4 regions of the Micromonospora sp. WMMD967 genome follow, and region 1 is predicted to be linked to each of the others. Evidence: riboswitches for the same ligand, from Rfam matches in the RefSeq annotation. Region 1 holds a riboswitch; each other region holds the start of a gene.

Evidence for each region. A riboswitch is a leader RNA that binds a small molecule or an ion and turns the genes downstream of it on or off. The one in region 1 is predicted to bind cyclic di-AMP.
Region 2: it holds a riboswitch for cyclic di-AMP, as region 1 does, so the genes downstream of both, O7631_RS15205 (C39 family peptidase) here and O7631_RS30565 (hypothetical protein) in region 1, are expected to answer to the same signal.
Region 3: it holds a riboswitch for cyclic di-AMP, as region 1 does, so the genes downstream of both, O7631_RS07715 (hypothetical protein) here and O7631_RS30565 (hypothetical protein) in region 1, are expected to answer to the same signal.
Region 4: it holds a riboswitch for cyclic di-AMP, as region 1 does, so the genes downstream of both, O7631_RS05555 (NlpC/P60 family protein) here and O7631_RS30565 (hypothetical protein) in region 1, are expected to answer to the same signal.

Annotation. Positions count from the first base shown of each region.
Region 1 is NZ_JARUBK010000001.1:6,801,048-6,806,235, reverse strand. It holds gene O7631_RS30580 (PfkB family carbohydrate kinase) at 1-527, opposite strand, end outside; gene O7631_RS30575 (SRPBCC family protein) at 676-1,143, shown strand; gene O7631_RS30570 (hypothetical protein) at 1,749-2,264, opposite strand; gene O7631_RS30565 (hypothetical protein) at 2,382-3,395, opposite strand; cyclic di-AMP (ydaO/yuaA leader) riboswitch at 3,451-3,582, opposite strand; gene O7631_RS30560 (cation diffusion facilitator family transporter) at 3,696-4,613, opposite strand; gene O7631_RS30555 (AAA family ATPase) at 4,720-5,188, opposite strand, start outside.
Region 2 is NZ_JARUBK010000001.1:3,248,351-3,253,538, reverse strand. It holds gene O7631_RS15215 (hypothetical protein) at 1-848, opposite strand, end outside; gene O7631_RS15210 (alpha/beta hydrolase) at 957-1,703, opposite strand; gene O7631_RS15205 (C39 family peptidase) at 1,838-2,686, opposite strand; cyclic di-AMP (ydaO/yuaA leader) riboswitch at 2,920-3,061, opposite strand; gene O7631_RS15200 (hypothetical protein) at 3,347-4,117, opposite strand; gene O7631_RS15195 (hypothetical protein) at 4,249-4,635, opposite strand; gene O7631_RS15190 (acyltransferase) at 4,729-5,188, opposite strand, start outside.
Region 3 is NZ_JARUBK010000001.1:1,622,863-1,628,050, forward strand. It holds gene O7631_RS07705 (MarR family winged helix-turn-helix transcriptional regulator) at 54-380, opposite strand; gene O7631_RS07710 (carbonic anhydrase) at 577-1,290, shown strand; gene O7631_RS07715 (hypothetical protein) at 1,440-2,459, opposite strand; cyclic di-AMP (ydaO/yuaA leader) riboswitch at 2,464-2,594, opposite strand; gene O7631_RS07720 (YibE/F family protein) at 2,761-4,131, opposite strand; gene O7631_RS07725 (copper-translocating P-type ATPase) at 4,566-5,188, shown strand, end outside.
Region 4 is NZ_JARUBK010000001.1:1,162,296-1,167,483, forward strand. It holds gene O7631_RS05545 (C40 family peptidase) at 1-466, shown strand, start outside; gene O7631_RS05550 (peptidoglycan recognition family protein) at 522-2,501, opposite strand; cyclic di-AMP (ydaO/yuaA leader) riboswitch at 2,738-2,873, shown strand; gene O7631_RS05555 (NlpC/P60 family protein) at 2,887-3,927, shown strand; gene dcd (dCTP deaminase) at 3,987-4,565, opposite strand; gene O7631_RS05565 (pyridoxamine 5'-phosphate oxidase family protein) at 4,665-5,188, shown strand, end outside.

The DNA of each region.
Region 1 (5,188 bases):
ACCGCTCCGAGATGATCGCCGGAGAGGTCGACCACGACCCGACCACCGTTGGCGCCGAGGTCCGCCGCGAAACGCCGGTACAGGTCGGCGGGGACGAGCCACGGCGCGTTCGGGCCGCTGAGAATGCTCACGGCGGCCCTCAGGCCCTCGCCGAGGGCCAGGTTGTACAGCTCGTCGAGCTCGTGTCGGCTCAACGGCTGCCCGGGTACGTCGGCGATCTCCTGCCGGGACCCGCCCCGGCGGTCGTGCACGTAGCCGCCGCTGCCGGAGTCACGGACCACCACCTTGAGGTCGACGCCCTCGCTGACCAGCAGAGGCTCCAACACCTGGCCGATCTCGCCGCCGAGGGCGGCGCAGAGCACCACGTCGACACCGAGCGACATCACCATCCGGGCCTGCCAGACGCCCTGCCCGCCGGGGTGCAGGTGCAACTCGGGGTGATCGTTGGGCTGGTCCAGCGTCACGGTCAGCTGTGGTGTGGGCGCGAAGACCATCACGTGCCCGCTCACCGGATCGTCACCGTTCATGGTCCCGCCCCCAGCACGTTTGGGTAATTCATCACTAATGCGGCAAATGGTAGCTCCCTGTCCTGTCGCCCCGGGTTCGTCCGCCGGGACGTTGCCAGCCAGACATCGGTAGGGGACGATCGTGCGACGATCGACGGCGGGAGACGGTGTGCTCAAGAGCGATACCTTCAGCTACACCGTCCAGGCCCGGTGCTCGCCGGCCCACGCGGCGGAGATGCTCAGCGACCTGACCCGGCAGGGTGAGCTGCACCCCCTGATCGTCCAGGTCCGTCAACTGCCGCCCCGACCCGGTGCGCAGGCCAGTTACACGATCAACGACCGTCTGGCGGTCGGCCCGCTGCGCTTCACGACCACGTACCACGCGGACGTGCTGATCAACGAGGACGACGAGATCGTCATGGTGGCCCGTCAATGGCCGGCCACCACCGTGCGCAACCACACCCGACTGCGCCCCGAGCCGGACGGCCTGGTCCGGATCGACGTCGAGATCACACTGACCGCGCCGGCCCCCCTGTTCCGGTACGCGTTCCGCCAGGCCCGTGCCGCCCACCTCGCCCTGGCCACCCGACTGGGACCGGCCCTGGAACGCGCCGACGACCCCCCACCGGCCGCCTGACCCGCGCGCCCCACTCGCGCCCCGCGCGCCCAAACCTCACGCCCGCGCGCCCCACTCGCGCCCCGCGCGCCCGCGCCTCACGCCCGTGCGCCCCGCGCGCCCGCGCTCCGCGCCCCGCGCTCCGCGCCCCGCGCCCCGCGCCCCGCGCGCCCGCGCCCCGCGCCCCGCGCCCTCGCCCCCAAGATCCGCGCAATATCCCGGATGTTGCTGCCTCCGACGTGCGGGAGACAGCACTATCCCTGATGTTGCGCGGATCTTGAGGGCGAACACCCGGCGCGACCGCCCGCGGGCGGATCGGCGCGCCCGCAGCCCTCAAGGTCACGCTCGATCATGGATGTAGTGGCCTCACGGCGCTCAGGCCACCACTACATCCTGGTTGCAGCGCGATCATGGCGGCGAACACTCGCCGTGGGGCGTTGTCGCGGTTGGGCGCCGCGATCATGGCGGCGAACACCCGCCGTGGGGCGTTGTGGCGGTTGGGGGCTGCGATCATGGCGGCGAACACTCGCCGTGGGGCGTTGTCGCGGTTGGGCACCGCGATCATGGCGGCGTGGCCGCCGTTGGGCGGCGTCGCCCTCTCGCGGCGCCTTTGTCGGGGGCGACGATCATGGCGGCGTGGGCACCGACGTGCGGGCGGTGCTCGCGGTGGTCGTTCGGGCGGCCTGCCGGCGGCCCCACGGCTTGTAGGTGGAGAGCACCGTCGCGATGATCATGAGGGTGGTCGACACCGCGGGCGCGATCACCAGGTCGGCGCGATCGCGTACGGGCAGGGCGGCGCCCAGCGCTCCGGCGTGCCGCAGATTCGGGGTGAGCAGGAACAGCACCAGTCCGACCATCACCGTGGTGATGACGAGTTTGACCAGCACCCACCGGTAGCGCAGGAGGCCCCACGGGGTGAGCAGCGCGCTGACGACACCGATCAACCAGACCAGGACGCTCAGCGGTGCGAACAGGACGGTGCCGACCAGCGCGCCGACCGGGTAGAGGACGGCCGGGTCGGCGCCCCGCTGTACGGCGATGCCGAGGGTGAGCAGCACCAGGTCCGCGCCGAGCCAGCCCAGCGAGGTGACCAGGTGCAGGGTGAGCAGTGCCTTGCGGGCGGTAGGTGGGATCCGAGGCATACCGCGATGCTGCCCGCTGACCGTGGCCGGGTCGTCCGATGACCGGCGACATCGGGTGTACGTCCCGCGACGTAGCCGTGGCCGGTGCTCCTCGACGGGGGCACCGGCCACGAGCGGTCAGTAGACCGACAGGTGTACGTGGTTGGTGTGGTCGCTGGACGGGTCGCCGCCCGCCCCGCTGTACGACTTCCACCCGCTGCTGGGCAGCCAGATCTGCCGGTACCAGATCACGTACAGCACGGCGAGCCGGTCGGCGTTGCGGATGAAGTACGCCGCCAGGTTGTTGCCGTACGTCTTGTCCCCGCCGGTGGCGTCCCCGCCGAAGCCGCCCTTCTGCGCGGCGAAGTCGCAGGCTCGGCCCTTCGGGTGTTCGCCCGAGCCGCCGTTGCGGTGGCAGGAGACGTACCGGGTGAAGCCCGCGGCCTTGGCCTGGTTGAGCGCGTGCAGGGTGCGCGGGGTGATGCAGCCGCTGGCCGGCGTGGGGTCGTCGACGCTGCACGACTCCTTCGGCCAGGAGCCGTCGGAGTTGCGTGGCGCGGCCTTCGCGTTGCTGGTGGAGGTGCCCCGGTTGGAGCCCGTGTCGGCGGTGGTCTGCGGCTTCGGGGTGGTGGCGACGGTCAGGGCCCGCTCGGCCTGCTCCTTGCGCTTGGCCATCACCGCGACCTGCTTGCGCTGTTCGTTGATCTCACCGTCCAGGGCGGCGCGGGTCCGGTTGGCCTGGTCCTTCGTGCTGAGGAGGTCGCGCAGCACCCGGTCCTCGTTGGCGGCCACCGCGTCCAGGGAGGCGGCCCGGTCCATGAAGCCTTCCGGGGTGTTGCTGTTGAGCAGCGCCGAGATGGTGCTGAGTCGGCCGGTGCGGTACGCGACGCCGGCGATCTCGCCGACCTTGCCGCTGCGCTGGTCGAGTTCGACCTCGATGGTCTTCAGTTGGGTGGTGAGCTGCTGCTGCCGCTGCACGGAGGTGTCCAGGGAGCGTTTCGCGTCCAGGTAGCCCTTGCTGGCGGCTTCGAGCTGGGCGCGGAGTGCCGGGGTGCCGCCCTCTTCGTCGGAGTCGGGTGCGGCGGCCCGCTGGCCGGTCGGGGGAGCGGCCGAGGCGGTGCCGGCCGGCAGCGCGACGCCGAGAGCGAGCATCGCGACGATCAGGGCCGCCAGTCGGGCGGCAGGTGGTCGTGCTGGTGCCACTGCGCATTCCTTCCGTCAGCCGCCGACCGGGTTAGCTGACGGGTTCGGGACGGAAGATCCCTACCGCTGACGCGGATGCACCCCAGGAACGTGGTTCCCCGGTTCGCCCGTGTGGGCGATTAGGCGACGACCACCACCGGCGCCGGGAGGCGCCGCCTGGTGGCGGCCGGGACAGAGCCTACCGGTACTGGTGGGGCGGCTGCAGCGAATGTGACGGACGGTGAGTGCGTCAGCACGGGGAAGTCACCTTCACCACTCGATCGAGCCGCACGACCCGGAGGCGGCGCCTGGCTCGATCTGCAACGTGGCGTGCTCGATTCGGAAGTCGTCGTGCAGGGCCGTACGCGCGGCGGTGAGCACCGCGCCGACCTCTGCGCCGGGCTCCATGGTGAGGTGTGCGGAGGCCACGTCCATGCCCGAGGTGAGCGTCCAGACGTGCAGGTCGTGCACCTCGACCACGCCGGGCACCGCGGCCAGCCGGTCGTGCACGGCGGTCACCTGGAGGTGTTCCGGTGCGGCCTGCACCAGGATGCGGATGGCTGCCCGGGCCAGCCGCCAGGTGCGCGGCAGGATGAACACACCGATGGCGACGGCGACCAGCGGGTCGGCCCACCACCAGTCGGTGACGGTGATGAGCAGTGCCGCGCCGATCACGCCGACCGAGCCGAGCAGGTCGCCGAGGACCTCCAGGTAGGCGCCCTGGATGTTGATGCTCTCCCGCGCGCCGGCGCGGAGGAGGGCGAAGGCGACGATGTTGGCGAGCAGGCCGAGGACGGCCACCAGGAGCATCGGACCGGTGATGACCTCGTGCGGGTCGCCGAAGCGGCGGATCGCCTCGATCAGCACGTAGACCGCGACACCGGAGAGCAGGACGGCGTTGGCCAGTGCGGCGAGCACCTCGAGTCGGTAGAGCCCGAAGGTGCGCTGCGGGTCGCCGGCGGCCCGCCGGGTCGCGGTGATCGCGGCGAGCGCCATGCCGATGCCCAGCACGTCGGTGAACATGTGCCCGGCGTCGGAGAGCAGGGCGAGTGACCCGGTGTGCAGGGCGGTGACCGCCTCGACCACCATCAGGGTGGCGAGCAGCCCGAATGCCGCCCAGAGTCGACCCCGGTGCTGGTGTGCGGCATTGGCGACGGATCCGTGGTGGTGGTCATGACCTGCGCCCACGTGAACTACCTTCCGCCGCCGTCCGAGGTCCGGTCCAATGTATGTTCACATCGCAATGTGTGCAAGTGTGCGGGTCGCGCCTCCCCCCGGCGGCCGCTCGCGCAGGTCAACCGGTGGGGTCGATGGTGGTGAGTCGCTGGGTGGCCCGGGACAGCGCCACGTACAGGGTGCGTACCCCCGCACCGGGATCCGCCCGGATCTCGCTCGGGGCGACCAGCACGACTCCGTCGTACTCCATGCCCTTGGCCTCCAGGCTGGTGACCACCTGCAACCTCGGCGCGTCCAGCGCGTCCAGCCAGCCGGCGACCTCGTTGCGACGTGGCACCGGCGTGATCACGCCGACCGTGCCCTCCACCTCGGCCAGCAGGTCGGCGGCGGCCTTCACGGTCGCGGTCTCCAAACCCGTCGCCGGCACCACCAGCTCGACCGGATCGACGCCGGTGGACCGGACGGCGGTCGGCAGCGGCAGGTCCGGGTAGAGCCGACGGATCTCCGCCGCCGCCACCGCGAAGATCTCCGAGGAGTTGCGGTAGTTGGTGGTGAGCGTGAAGTCGTGCCGCTTGCGCCGGCCCAAC
Region 2 (5,188 bases), 3.6 Mb from region 1:
CGCAGCACCATCTCCCGGGTCTCCACCGGCCGGTCGACCGGTCCCGGGTCGAACGGGTCGATCCCGGTCCGCACGTACAGCGCCTCGACCGCCGGCGCGTCGCCGAGCGGCCGGGTGGTCTCCATCGCCGCCACCATCCACGTTCCCAACGGTGACCTGCGTAGGTGCCCCGTCGGCAACCTGAACTCGGCGGCCACGGCGGCGACACCGGTCCCGAAGGGATCCTGCGGTGACACGTCGACCAGAGGCAGCACCAGGAGCAGGGCCAGACTCCAGACGCCGCCGTCGGTCGCCGACTGCCGCAGGTCGACGGACCACACGTCCGGCCGCCCGAGCAGAGCAAGGCAGCGGACCAGAGCCCTGTCGAGGTCGGGGGCGGTCAGCCGGGCGTGCACCCGGGCCACCACGTCGTCGTCGGACGCCGCAGCCGGCAGTCGTCTGACCCGTCGCCGGACAGGAACGACGGCCTCGTCGGTGGGCAGCCACTTCGGCGGGTCCCACCACTCGCCTTCGGTGTCATCGGCCGCGCAGATAGACACACAGATCGGCGTCACGCCGGCGGTCGTCCGCTCACGACCAGCGGCGAAACCCATCGGGTGACCGGCCGCCGATTCGTCCACCTCGAGATCGCCACGGCTCCACCGGAAGCGCGTCAGCAGTGGCGCGGCCAGGTGACGTACCGCTTCAGCGCCCGAAACGGACGGGACGGACGGCATCAGCGTCAGGTCGACGTCCACCCCGTCGCGGGGCCCGTCGGCTTCGGTGCGGGACGCCACCAGACCCACCGCGCCGAGCGACGCGAGCAGGGACCGGCACCGACGCGCGGCATCGTCGAGTCGAGCGTCCACGACATTCAGGCTCACGGTGACCACAAGGGACGGATCAATAGCAGGCATCCGGCCGAATGTAGGTGTCGAAGGTGCGACCGCACGACCGATATTTCCGGTCGGGACCGCTCAGCGGTACGGGTCGAGCAGCGCCAGTACGGCCGCCGGGTCCTCCACGTGCGCGTTGTGGCCGAGACCGGGCAACGTGGCGACCGGGACCCCGTACTCCTTGAGCTGTTCGTCGCTGACCATCGGGTCGTGTTCCCCGCGCGCCAGCACGACCGGCGCGTCGGTCGCCGCCAGCAGCGCGGCCAGGTCGGGCTCGCCGACGGCGAACGCGGTCGGGTCCATGGCGAGGCGCCACCGGCCGTCGACCTGACGCAGGCCGGCGTCCACCACCGGATGGTCCGGCGGGACCAGGCCGGCCAGGCCGGACACCCGAAGGTAGCGGCGCGCCGCCTCGGCGCGGGTGGCGAACCAGCTGACCGGGCGGGCGGCGAGGTCGGCGGCGCGGGCCAGCTCGTCGGGTGACCAGACGGCCTTGATGCCCAGCCCGACCACGGCGTCCACGGGCGTCCCGGCGGCGCGGGCGGCCAGCGCGAGGCCGACCACCCCACCCAGCGAGTGCCCGAGCACGACGAGCCGGTCACCGGGCGCCAGGCCGCGCGCTATCCGGTCGGCGAACCCCGCAAAGGTGTACGACGGCAGCGGTGCCGCCCAGCCGTGGCCGGCGAGATCCGGCGCCAGCCACCGCCCCGCCCAGCGCTGCTCGAGCAGCGGCGCCCACGGCAACCAGACGTCCCCGGTCGTGCCCATTCCGTGCAGGAGCAGCAGGACCCGCCCACGACCGGCTTGACCACCCGATTCATCCACCACGGCCGCAGTCTCCCACGGTTCACGGCCCGGTACGAGAGTCGACGCCTCCGCAGGACACCGACGGCACCGACGAGAACGCCGCGGGCGTCGGCCCCTCGTGGGGGACGACGCCCGCGGCGGTCAGCGTGCCTGGGTCAGGCGGAGTAGCCCCGGCTGGCGATCCAGTTGGCCAGGTCGATGGTGGTGATCCAGTACGACGGGTCGGCCGCGTTGGCCGAGTCGGCGATCCGGACGGTACGGCCGTTGTCCTTGTAACCCACGACGGCGATGTAGTGACCGCCGCCGTAGGAGTGGTAACCGCCGTTGGTGTCGACGGCGTCGCCGACGACGTTCGCGACCACGCCACGGCCGTCGGTGATGGCCTTGACGACGTCGGCCTGGAGCCGGTCCATCTGGGCCGGGCTGGGGGCGCCGGCGAACATCCGGGTCCGGTACGGGGAGCCCTTCACCTCGGCGTTGAGGACCCGCGTGGTGTCCTCGGCGGAGTTGGTGCCCATCTCGGTGGTGCCCAGCTCAGCGCCGAGTTCCTCCTGGGTGCGGTCGATACCGGCGGCGCTGAGGGCGTTCCGGGTGGCCGCCGGGCCGCAGTTGTAGTACGTGTTCTGCGCCTCGTAGTCGTAGTCCAGCACCTTGGTCGCGGGCGGCTTCGGCGGCGTCGGCTTACGGGTGAGGTCGGGGTTGGCCTTGGCCTTGGCCGCCGGCGACGCGGCGGTGGTGGCCGGAGCGGCGGTGCTCGGCGCGGCGCTGGCCGACGGGGACGCCTCACGCACCTCGCCGCGGGAGGCGGCGACGTCGCTGCGCATCTCGGCGACAGTGGTCGCGGTGCGCTGGCCGGCGGGTGCGTCGTCGGCGGTGGTGAGCAGGGCGCCAGTGGTGGTGGCGATCGCGAGGGCCGCGGCCGAGGCGGCAACGATCTGGTACGGACGCTCGGTGGCGAAACGGCGGAGCTGACGCTGCAGGGTGTGCTTCACGGGGTCCTCCACGGATCGGGGGGAGAGCGGCACACCGGCGACCGGACCGGTATCCGGGCAGGCGCCAGCGCGCGGACCGTGGTCCGCGGATGGTGAACCGCTCAGGGGAACGCCCGGCGTGGCCGGGCGGTTAGGCGATGACCCGGGGGGTCAGCTCACCGTCACTGGACGAATGAGCGGGGGCACCGCTGCGCCGTGGAGGCGAGGGAACAACCGAGGGGTGGAAAGGTGCTGCACGAGGATGGAACTCCTTCCGACACCGCCTACCGGGTTAGCTGACGGATTCGGGCGGGAAGATCGCCCTACCGCGGGCTCTGGCTCGCGGATTCACCCCGGACTTACTGGTGGGTCCCCGGTTCGTTCATCACGATTGAGCGGGTCGGCGCGGCGTCGCCTCTTGCGATCGGTTACCGCACCGGACGGGACGACAGTACTGGCCCGTCCGCACCCCTGCCAAGCCAGCCCCACCTGCGTAAACCTGAAATGGAGCGGCAATTTCTGCGCGTATTGCCGATGACGTGACTCGATGGGACAAGCGGTTACGGTGACGCCTACGGGCGACAACCGGACAGGCCGCCGAGAACGCGGCCAGATTCACCGGAAGATTCGCGCCGATCGTGCCGGACGCCCGAATTCCGGTCGGCGTGACCCGGCTCACGTCACGGATCGGGCTCAACTCGCCCGCGCCGGCCGCCATCGCGCCACGACAGCGGGGCGGAACGCACCGGTCACCGTTCGCCGCGCGGGTAGCGGGTTCGGTCGCAGCCGGGCCGCCGCCGCGCAGCTCTCCGTCGCGAGTGCCCGCGCTGAGTCGGCAGCCAGTTCCGCGTCCCGCCAGGCAGCCCGCTCCCGGGATGCGGCGGCCTGGTAGTCGGCCAGCCGGGTGTCCCGGATCGTCCGGCTGAGCAGCACCTCCTGCTCGACCGGGTGCCGCCGGGGATCCCAGCCGCGCCGGTGCGCGAACACGTCGCCGAGCTGCGCCATGCTCAGGTCACCCCGCCAGTACGCCGTCATCGCGGCCCGGTGCAGGTAGCGCTCGCGGGCGGCGTACTCGGCCGGGGTGTGGGGGGTCTGCGGGGTGGGCAGCGCCCCAGCGCCCGCGAAGCGACGGGCGGCGGTGTCCGCCTCGTCGTACGCGGCCCAGGCCCGTTCCATCTCCTCCTGAGCGGTCAGCCAGTCAGCACGTCGCCGCTGCGCGGTCCGGGCCGCCCCGGTCGCGGCGACAGCCACCTCCTCGGCGTACCGGCGCGTGTCGGCGGCCTCGGCGGCGGCCACCTCACGAGCGGTGAGGGCGGCAGTGCGCGGGGCGTCCGGGGGTGTCTCCCGCTCGGGGCGGGCCACCAGCAGGGCGAGTACGCCCAGGGCCAGCAGGAACAGGGTGGACCAGATGGCGGCGGCCTGCGGCACCTCGGTCACGAACTGGTAGAAGACAGCGGTCTCCATGGTCGGCACCTCGGGAGAGAGCGATGCGATGGGAGCCCCACCGCCACCGGGCCAGGGCAGAGCACGGGCCGGCGGGGCGCGGAGCTGGTGGGTCGACAGGCGCGGCGGGGCGGGACGCTCGTCCCGGTGACTCAGCGCCCGGGTGGTGCCCGGGGTGCCCGGCTGCTCGGGCTGTGGACCAGGGGCAGCCGGTCGGACTCGGCCGCGCGCACCGGCCGCGGGCCGGTCGGTGCGGTGGTCTGGTCGCCGGGCGCAGCCGGTTGCGGGTCGACGGACCCCGCTGGGGAGGACTCCTCGACGGGCTCCCCGGTCGCCGCCTGCGCCTCGTGCACCGCCCCCTGTGCGCAGGTGGACGGGCAGGTCGCCGGGAGTGATCCGAGGCCGAACGGGGTTGGCACGGCGGCCGAGGCCGGGCCCGCGCCGAGCGCCAGGGCCGCGACGACGGCGAGGCTGGTCAGCACCCGCGTCGCCCAGCGCGCCACCCACCACAGCGGACAGGTGAACGCGACCGGAAGCACGACCTCACGCTACCGTCGTGCCGACCTCGACGCACCGACCACGGGCGTGTCGTCGCACGCCGCGCCGAACCCCACTGAGCAGGGTGGACGGTGTCAGCGCGAGTCGACGTACCGTGATGAGTCGTTGGTCTGCCCGCTTTTCCCGGCGGCGTCGGCCGGCGGGCCGTCGGCGGCGGGACCGGCCCCGCGTTGCCGCGGAACGGACGCCGGACGGGCCGGGCGGCGCGGTGCGAGTCGACGCATCATCGGCGTCTCCACGAAGCGGTGCAGCAGCCCGGCGAGGACCAGGTTCACGGCCAGGAAGCCGAGCACCACCGCCGGTCCGCGCCAGCCCGTGAACCCGGCCCCCCAGTCACCGCTCCACCGCAGCACACTCGTCATCACCAGGACGTGGACCAGGTAGAAGGCGAACGAGACCTCCCCGAGCCAGACCAGCGGCCGGGACCGCCACGGGGAGCGCTTGTCCCGCACGTCGGCGTCCGCGGCGGCGGTGATCACCAGGAGGTACGCGACGGCGAGCAGCGTGGTCCACAACTCCGCGCGGATCCACTGC
Region 3 (5,188 bases), 5.2 Mb from region 1:
CACCCGCAGAGATTACCGCTGTGCCCGGTCGGGCAACGGCCCGGCGACGACGGTCAGGCCGGGGGGTCGACGTCCGCGGTGGGCGTCTCGGCGAACAGTGCGAGCAGCGCGCCGACCTGACGGTCGGCCTCGGCGGGGTGCCGGAACCGGCCGGCCGGGTTGAGGGTGTATTCGTTGCGCCTGCCGACGCGGGTCCGGTGCAGGTATCCGTCCGCCTCCAGGTCGGCGACGATCGCCTGCGCGGCGCGTTCGGTCACCCCGACCTCGGCGGCGACGTCCCGCAGCCGGGCGGTGGGGTCGCGGGCGATGGCCAGCAGCACGTGACCGTGGTTGGTGAGGAATGTCCAGTTCCGCCCGCTGCCGGTCGACGTGTTCGTCATCGTGTGACCGCCTCTCCGGATGCCCGCCCTCGGTGCGTCGCCCGCGGGTCGATTCGGGGTCAACGTATGAAATCTATATCACGCATCCCTTGACGCGTTTTTCGGTGCGTGTGACCGTTGACCCCGAGCCGGCGCCCGCCGCCGGCCCACCTGAAGCCGTTTGACCAGGTCAGATGCATCGAGACGAGGTGCGGGGATGAGTCATTCCGGAACTACCGGTGGGCAGCCGGGGCCGCAGCGGACCACCGACCGGGCAGCCGCGCCGAGCGCGCCGGCTCTGGCCTACACCGAGTTGGTCGCTGGCAACAGGCGCTTCGTCGACGGCTCTCCTCGCCACCCCAACCAGGACGCCGGCCGTCGGGCCGCCGTGGCCGACGGGCAGCACCCCTTCGCGGTGATCGTCGGTTGCTCCGACTCCCGCCTGGCCGCCGAGATCATCTTCGACCGCGGGCTGGGTGACCTGTTCGTGGTCCGGACCGCCGGCCACACCGCCGGCCCGGAGGTGCTCGGCAGCGTGGAGTACGCGGTGACAGTGCTCGGCACCCCGCTCGTGGTCGTGCTCGGTCACGACTCGTGCGGAGCGGTGCAGGCGGCCCGGGAGGCCGCCGCGACCGGCGCCCGACCGCCGGGGCACCTGCCCGCTGTGGTCGACGCCGTGCTGCCCAGCCTGCGCCGGGCCGACGCCGAGGGTGTGCAGGACATCAACGGCATCGTCGACATCCACATCGCACAGACCGTCGAGACGTTGCTCGGGCAGTCGCCCGTGCTGGCCGGCGAGGTGGCGCAGGGGCGGTGCGCGGTGGTGGGTGTGTCGTACCGGCTCGCCGCTGGAGAGGTGCGCCCGGTGGCCGCCGTACCGGCCGGCCTCACGACTCTCGACGCCGACCCGGCCGCGCCCGCCGCGGCCTGACGCGACGAGAGCCGCGTCGCTCCCGGCCTGACGCGACGAGAGCCGCGTCGCTCCCGGCCTGACGCGACGAGAGCCGCGTCTTTTGCGGCCCGATACGACGAGGGCCGTTCCGCGCGACGCGGAACGGCCCTCGACAAAGGTCCTGCGGGTCAGAGCAGCGACATGTGGACGTGGTCGGTGTGGTTCGACGGCCCGCTGTACGAACTCCAGCCGGTCGCCGGGAACCAGATCTGCCGGTTCCAGATGACGTAGTAGATGCCCAGTCGGTCGGCGTTGCGGATGAGGAAGGCGGCGACGTTGTTGCCGTACTTCCGGGTGTCGTCGTTGTGCCATGGGGCGAAGCCGCTCTTCTGCAGCGACCAGTCGCAGGCGCGGCCCTTGGGGTGCTCCCACGGCCCGCCGGAGCGGTAGCAGCCGACGAACCGGTTGAAGCCGGCCGCCTTGACCTCCTTGTACGCGTGCAGCGTGCGGGGGGTGACGCAACCCGACGTGGTCGGGTCCTTCTCGCTGCACGACTGCGGCTTCCAGTCACCGTCGGCGGTGCGACCCGGGCCGATCTTGGCGACCTTCGAGGTGGCGTCGACCAGGCCGCCGGTGAAGCCCTTCCCGCCGACGAGGGAGAGCGCCTTGTCGGCCTCGCTCTTCCGCTTCGCCATCACGGCGGTCTGCTTCTGCTGCTCGCGGACCTCCGCGTCGAGAAGTAGCTTGGCCTGCTCGGCGCGGGCCTTCACCGTGTTGACCTCGGCGAGCTTCTTCTCGTTGACCATGTTCATCTCGTCGAGCAGCGAGGCGCGCTGGACGAACGCGTCCGGGGCCTTGCTCTCCAACAGCATCGCGAGCGCGCCGATGCGGCCGGTCCGGTACGACTGGGCGGCGATCTGCCCAACCTGAGGGGCCAGCGCGTCCAGGTCGGCCCGGGCCCGATCGACCTCCTGCGCCAACTCGTTCTGCCGCTTCTTGGATTTGTCCAGTTGGGACTTCGCGGCGGAGTAGTCGCGGTTGGCCTGCTCGATGACGTCGGTGAGCAGCTTCGGCTCGCCGTCCTCCTCGTGCCCGGACGGGGTGGGGTTCGTCGGGGCGGCGTGGGCCGGGAGGGGCCCGGCGAGCACGGTGAGTGCGGCGATCACGGCCACCACGGGTGTCAACCAGCGGCGTAGGGGTGCCGTCACAATGTTCCCTTCCCTCGACCGCCGACCGGGTTAGCTGACGGGTTCGGGGCGGAAGTGGCCCCTACCGCTGACGCGGATTCACCCCACGTACCTGGGTCCCCGGCTCGCCGGTTGGCGATTGGGCGGTGGCACCGCAGACGCCGCTTCGCGCCTTCATCGGTGACCGGCAGCGAGGTTACCCGAGAGTCGACCGGGTGAGCTACGCCTGGATGCCGACCAAAAGCGTCATTTCGCCATAGCGTTGAGTGACCAGTGACGCGGTTCTCAGGGTGGAGGCCCGATCTGGTCACGCTGAGGAGTGTCACCATGTCGTATCCGTGCTCCTGTTCGGCTCCGGCCACCGGTCGGCGGCGGTAGATGGGGGTGGAGTCCGCGTCGGGTCCGACTCCTCGGGGTGACCCGTTCGCGGTGAGATCAGTGCGGCCAGTGCCTCCGCCCGGTCCGTCTGCGGTCGCGGGGCGGAAGCCCCGGCGGGCGACGTGGTGTCCGTGCGACCGGCGGCGGTGACCACCGCGGCCAGTCCGGTGGTCAGCGGCACGGCGGCGATCAGGCCGAGGGTGGCTACCGCGCTGCGGACGATCTCCTGGGCGAGGAACTCGCTGGTGAGGATCTGCCCGATCGGCCGCGCGTCGGCAGTGAGCAGGAGCAACAGCGGCAGCGACGCGCCCGCGTACGCCAGCACGATGGTGTTGACAGTGGACGCGATGTGCGCCCGACCGACCCGGGTCGCCGCGCGGTACAGCTGGAGCCGGGTCAGGCCGGGGTTGGCGTGCGCAAGCTCGGTGACGGTGGCCGCCTGGGTGACTGTCACGTCGTCAAGCACCCCGAGCGATCCGATGATGATTCCGGCGAGCAGCAGGCCGTGCAGGTCCACGTCGCCCTGGAACATCGACAGGGTGGTGGCTTCCTCGCTGCCGAAGCCGGTGAGGTGGGTCGCGGCCGTGGCGATGGTGGCGAGCACGCCGGTCAACACCAGGCTCCCCAGGGTGCCGAGCACCGCCACCGACGTCTGTGCGGTGACCCCGTGTGTCAGGTAGAGCACCACGAACATGATCAGGGCGGCACCGACCACCGCCACCAGCAGGGGTGACTTCCCCGCGCCGATGCCCGGCAGCACGAAGGTGAGCAGGATGGCGAAGCTGGCGGCCAGCCCGGCGAGCGCGGCGAGACCCCGCCACCGACCGAACGCGACGATCGCGGCGGCGAAGACGACGGCCAACCACAGCATCGGGGTGCCCCGCTGGTGCTCGGCGACGTTCCAGTTGCTGATGGTGGGATCGGTGGGGTCGGTCAGCTCGACCAGGATGACCTCGTCGCCGACCTCCACCCGGGGTGCGCCCGGCCCGTCGGGCACCGGCGTCTCGACCTGCTTGCCGGCCGACGGCCCGTCGTCCACGCGGACGTCGACGGTGCCACAGCGCCCGTCGCCGACGCTCGGTGTGCCCTCGGGGCTCGACGGCGACGGCGGGCACGGCTCCATCACCACCCGGGTCACAGTGCCGCTGTAGCGCGGCACGTCCGCGCCGCCGTCGGACTGCGGTGACCCGCCGCGTGGCCAGAGGAGTACGGCCGCGATCACGGTGGCGACGAAGAGGGGCACCACGGTCATGACGAGGATCCGTCGCACCCGGGGTGGGGCGGACGGAGCGGGACGGGCGTGGTCGGAACCCAAGGTGAGACTCCCAACGATCCGGTGCGGGGTACGTGTCAGTGGGCCGGTCGGTTCACCGTCACTGCGGAAACGTGGTTGGGGAACGCGGCGGTTCGCCGGCTGACGACCGCTCGGTCACGGACGGTCAGGGTCGGACCCGACCGGGCGGCCGCGACACCACCGCGCGTCGGCGCGGGTGCCCTTTCGTGCCTCGGTCTACCGGGGGTCATCGTGGGGAATGCTAACCAGCCCGGTCGGGGGACGCAGGTCGTGACGGAGTGTCGGTGGTGGAACCGCCCGCGTGGCGGTTCCCGGACCGGCATCGTGGAGACATGCCCGTGCCGTCACCGCCCGACCCCGGCCAGCACCCTCCGGCCGCGCCACCGCAGCACGACAAGCACGCCGGACACGACAAGCACGCCGGGCACGACAAGCACGCCGGGCACGATCCCGAGATGTTCCGTCGGCGCTTCTGGGTCTGTCTGGTTCTCACCGTCCCGGTGGTCCTGACCAGCCACCTGGTGTGGGAGCAGTGGGGCCTGGGCGGGGACGTACCCGGCCGATCCTGGGTGGGCCCGGTGCTCGGCTCGGTGGTGTTCTGGTGGGGTGGCTGGCCGTTCCTCGTGGGTGCGGTGCGGGAGGTGCGGGACCGCGCGCCCGGAATGATGCTGCTGGTCGCGATGGCGATCACCGTCGCGTACGCGGCGTCCCTGGCGACCAGTGTGGGCGCCTTCGACCTGGACTTCTGGTGGGAGTTGGCCGCGCTGGTCACCATCATGCTGCTCGGCCACTGGCAGGAGATGAAGGCCATCGGGCAGGCCCGGGGAGCGCTCGCGGCGCTGGCCGCGCTGCTGCCGGACGAGACCGAGCGCGTCGCGGCGGACGGACAGGTCGAGGCGGTGGCGGTGTCCGACCTGCGGGTCGGTGACGTGGTGCTGGTCCGTCCGGGCGGTCGGGTGCCGGCCGACGGCCGCGTCGTCGAGGGTGACGCCGAACTGGACGAGTCGATGATCACCGGCGAGTCACGGCCGGTCGCCCGGTCCGCGGGTGGCCGGGTGGTGGCCGGCACGGTGGCCAC
Region 4 (5,188 bases), 5.6 Mb from region 1:
GAACGAGCTGGCGGCGAAGAAGAAGCAGATCGACGCCGAGATCAAGCAGCTTGAGGCGTCGATGCCCAAGACCACCGTCAAGACCGCGGGCTGCCCGACCATCAACGGTGTGACCAGCTCGGCCGCCCAGAAGGCGATCCGGACCGCCTGCCAGCAGGTCGGTGATCCGTACGTCTGGGGTGCCACCGGCCCGAACTCGTTCGACTGCTCGGGGCTGACCCAGTACGCCTACAAGTCGGCCGGGATCTACCTCACCCACCACACCGGTGACCAGTGGAACGAGGGCAAGGCCATCGCGCGAGCTGACGCCCGACCCGGTGACCTGGTCTTCTTCTACTCCGGCCTGACGCATGTCGGCCTGTATCTGGGTAACAACCAGATGGTGCACGCGCCACGTGCCGGTAAACCGGTGCAGGTGTCCAGCATCAACACGATGCCGGTCGCCGGGTTCCGCAGACCTGGCTGATCCAGATCACGTACAACGACGGCCCCCGGTCACCGACCGGGGGCCGTCGTTGTTGTCAGCGGGGCGCGCCCACCGGGGAGGGCATCAGCTGCACGTCAGCGAGGTCGACGTACATGATCCGGTGGCCGAACTGGATCTGCGCGTAGCGGTTCTTGCCGCGGATGACCGTCCAGTCGCCCGGCGACGAGCCGTCGAACGTGCTGGCCCGGTAGTACTCGCCGGCCAGCACCGCGCCCACGGCGTACCGCTGTCCGGCGGCCAGGGTGTACTGCAGCGGCGAGATCGTCTGGTAGGGCACCCCTTCCGGGTACGCCGCCTGCTCCGGGTACGCCCGTCCGTACACGGGGACGGTCGTCCGTCCGGGTTTCGGCGTGGCCACGACGCCGACGGTCCAGTTGGCGGTCGGCGCGGACGCGGGGTTGTGGAACCAGGCCCGCTGCCCGAGGTACCAGATCGCGGTCCAGTCGCCCTGCCGTCCGGCGAGCGCGTACGTCTGCCCGGCGGATGCCCGGGCCCCGTGGTCGGACACGGCCATCGTGTTCGGGGTGCCGTCCGGCCGGAGCGCGATGTCGTTGACCAGCGGCGCGTCCGCGGACGGCCCGCTCCGCAGCACCACCGACGATGAGCCGCGCGGCGCGCACGGAACACCTGCGGTGACGCATCCGGTGAACGCCGGTTGGTTGGTGGCGTAGTCCGGGTCGATCCGGACCAGCCCGGTGGCCGGGGTGCCGGTGTCCAGCCGAGGTGCGTGCAGCAGGTCGAAGTAGTGCGTCCAGTCCCAGTACGGGCCTGGATCCCAGTGCATTCCCCGCACGGTCGAGGCGACGGTGCCGGGCACGTTGTCGTGGCCGATGATGTGCTGGCGGTCGAGCGGGATTCCCAGCCGCAGCGCCAGGTGCCGGACCAGCTTCGCCGAGGTCCGGTACATCGCCTCCGTGTACCAGGTGCCCTGCGCGGCGAAGCCCTCGTGTTCGAGACCGATCGACTTGGCGTTGACGTACCAGTTGCCCGCGTGCCAGCCGACGTCCTTGGTCTTCACGTGCTGGGCGATGTGCCCGTCGACCGAGCGCAGCGAGTAGTGCCAGCTCACGTACGTCGGGTCCTGGACGAGTTGCAGGGTCGTCGCCCAGCTCGCCTCGGTGTCGTGGATGACGATGTACTCGATCTTCTGCCGGGCGGGCCGGTCGGAGAGATCGTGGTTGCCGTAGTCCCCGTCGCCGAACGCCTCGTAGGGCGCGGGGATCCACTCGCAGGAGATGGTGCGCGGGCATTCCACCCCGTCCGGGCGGGCCAGCCGGCGTAGGCCCAGCCGGTCCAACCAGGAGCGCTGGGGTTGTACCGCGATCGCCGGCAGGGTGATTCGCTGCCCGTCGTCGGTCACCCGTGACTCGCCTGCGGCGATGGTGGTGAAGACCTCGTCGGCGAAGGCCGCCGCGGCGTCGGCGCTGTCCGCACCGGCGTAGCGGGCCACCGCGCCGTACCAGGCCGCCGGGTCGGTGTCCGCGCCGACCGGCGCACCCAACTCCCGCTGGTACGCGCTGAGCAGCGCGGCCCCGCCCCGGATGTTGACCTCCGCATCGGTGCGCAGCGCCTCGGGGGCGGCGCCGGTCAGCGCGGCTGCGGCGTCCACGGTCTGCAACGCGGCGGCGGCCGGCCCGGGAGTCTCGGCGGGCCGGGGCGCGGGTGCCAGGGCGGGCCGGGAGTCGTCGCCGCGTGGGTCCTCGGCACCGGCGTCGTGGTGGCCGCGCCCGGGTAGAGCGGCGACGTGGCGGGCGTCGGTCAGGTGCATCGGGCCGTAGCCGCCGCTCGTGCTCGGTGTGCCGGCGTTGCTGTCCCAGCGGGACTCCAGGTAGGAGACGCCGAGCAGCACACCGGTCGGTACGCCGTACTCGCTCGCCGCGGCGGCGTACTGCTGCTGGCGGTTGGCGGTGGGTGCGGCGGCGGCCGCCGCCGAGAGTGGCACCGCGCTCGCGGCGGCGATGACGGTGGTGGCGAGCAGTGCGCGCCAGCCGGTCGACAGGGTTGGATGGTGCATCGAACCCCCTAGATTCTCGCGGGTAGAGGTCAGGTCACCATCGCGCCGCTGGAGAGTCCGCGTCAATAGCTTTCCATGTATCGACTTGTTCAGAAAGAAATCTTCATTCCGGGCCGCTGGCCCCCACGCGATCGGTACGGAGTGTCACGGCCCCACGGGTTGCGGATTGGTAACAGGCGTCTCTACTCTGGTCATTCGTCGGCCCGATAGCAGCTCCGCCCAGCCCGGGCGGTAACGGACCGACACCGCCGAGTCGTTTCCGAGCGAACCGGGGACCCAGGTCCCTCGGGGTGAATCCGCAGCCACTGCGGTAGGGCGCCGACTTCCCGCCCGAACCCGTCAGCTAACCCGGTAGGCGGTCAGGAAGAAGGAGTACGGAACCCCGGTGGCACTCCATGCCCCGCGGCCGTCGTCCGAGCGGTCGGCAGCAGCCGGCCCGACGCCGATCGTGCCGCGCCCACGCTGGTCCCGCTTCACCACCGCTCTCGCCGCACTGGTCGGCGTCGCCGTCGTCCTGACGGGCACCGCCACGGCGGCCCACGCCGACCCGTCCGTCGCGGAGATCGAGCGTCAGATCGACGAGGACTGGAACAAACTCGAACCGATCATCGAACGGCACAACGCCACCCGGGCCGACCTCGCCGTCAAGCGCAAGCAGGCCGACGCTCTGGCCGCCCGCATTGCCCCGCTCGAACAGCAGGTCGACGCCGCGATGGACAAGGTCAGCGCCCTCGCCGTGCGGGCGTACAAGGGTGAGACCGTCTCGACCGTCAACGCGATGCTGGGCAGCCGGTCGCCGAGCGAGGTGGTCAGTCAGCTCGAGATGCTCGACCGGTTCGCGCACAACCAGCAGCAGGACGTCCGCGAGGTGGCCGACCTGCGGGACGAGTTGGCCGCGCAGAAGGCGCCGCTGGACGACATGGTGGCCCAGCTGACCCGTACCGAGGCTCAGTTGGCGGCGAAGAAGAAGCAGATCAACGAAGAGATCGACCGGCTGCAGAAGCTCCGCCTCAAGGTGTACGGCAACGGTGGCGGTGGCTCGTTGCGCCCCGCGCCCTGCCCCGGCACTTATCCCGGCGGGGCCGCGGGTGTCGCGGTGAAGTTCGCCTGCGCACAGATCGGCAAGCCCTATGTGTGGGGCGCCGAGGGACCCAACTCGTACGACTGCTCCGGTCTGATGCTGGCCGCCTGGGCGAAGGCCGGTGTGTCGTTGCCGCACAACGCTGCCCAGCAGAGCCGCGTCACCAAGGACGTCAGCAAGGGCGACCTGCGCCCCGGCGACCTGGTCTTCTACTACAGCGACATCCACCACGTCGGCATGTACGTCGGCGGCGGCTGGGTCGTGCACGCCTCGCAGGCCGGCCAACCGGTCAAGATGAAGAAGGTCGACGACGGCCCGATCCACAGCTACGGCCGTCCAGGCTGATCGGGAGTGACCGAAGGGCCCGTCGCGATCCGTCGCGGCGGGCCCTCGTCGTCACGGGTTCAGCGGGTCGGCCAGGTGCGCCAGTGCTGCCAGGCGCGGCTGGGCGTCGGCCCCCGCTGACCCTGGTAGCGGGATCCGTAGACCACCGAGCCGTACGGGTGCTCGGCCGGCGAGGAGAGCCGGAAGATGCAGAGCTGCCCGATCTTCATGCCCGGCCAGAGGGTGATCGGCAGGTTCGCCACGTTGGAGAGTTCCAGCGTCACGTGTCCGGAGAAGCCGGGGTCGATGAAGCCGGCGGTGGAGTGCGTGAGCAACCCGAGCCGGCCCAGTGAGCTCTTGCCTTCGAGTCGGCCGGCGAGCTGGTCGCCCAGGGAGATGACCTCCAGCGTCGAGGCGAGCACGAACTCCCCCGGGTGCAGCACGAACGGCTCGCCGTCGGGCACCTCGACCGCCGAGGTCAGGTCGTCCTGCTGCATCGCCGGATCGATGTGGGTGTAGAGGTGGTTGTTGAAGACCCGGAACAGCCGGTCGAGTCGGACGTCGATGCTGGAGGGTTGGACCAGGGTGGGCTCGAACGGCTCCAGGCCCAGCGTGCCGGCCTTGATCTCGGAGACCAGGTCGCGGTCGGAGAGCAGCATCGGACCACCATAGCCGCGTTGCCGAAACCGGCCGGATTCGGTGCCGGTGACCAGCGCGTCGAGGTCGCCCGTCGTACATTTGTTCGATAGAATGCTCGCATGGCTTCCTGGTCCGATTTCGCCGCCGACGAGCCCCGACTCGCCGACGGGATCCGCGTTCTCCTCCAGCAGTACGGGCCGGGCTTCGGCTACCTGGCCACGGTCCGCGCAGACGGTGGGCCCCGGGTCCACCCGGTCTCCCCGGTCATCACGGACGAGGGTCTCTTCTGCTTCATCATCGACTCCCCGAAGCGCCGTGACCTCGAACGCGACGGCCGTTACGCGTTGCACTCGTTCCCCCCGGAGGAGAGCGACGACGAGGCCTACCTGGCGGGGCACGCTCGTCCGGTGACCGATCCGGTCCGGGTCGCGCGGCTGGCGCAGAGTGCCCGGGCCGAGCAGCAGGTCGACTGGCGGTTGTTCGAGTTCACCGTCGACGTGGCCATGCTGACCCGCCGCGAGCAACACACCGTCGGTGTCCCGGGTGTCGCGCCGAGCCGGCCGGCCGTCCGGGTCTGGCTGGACCCGCGCGCCCCGTCGGCGACGGCCGAGCCGCTCGCCGTGCCACAGACGCGCCCGACCCG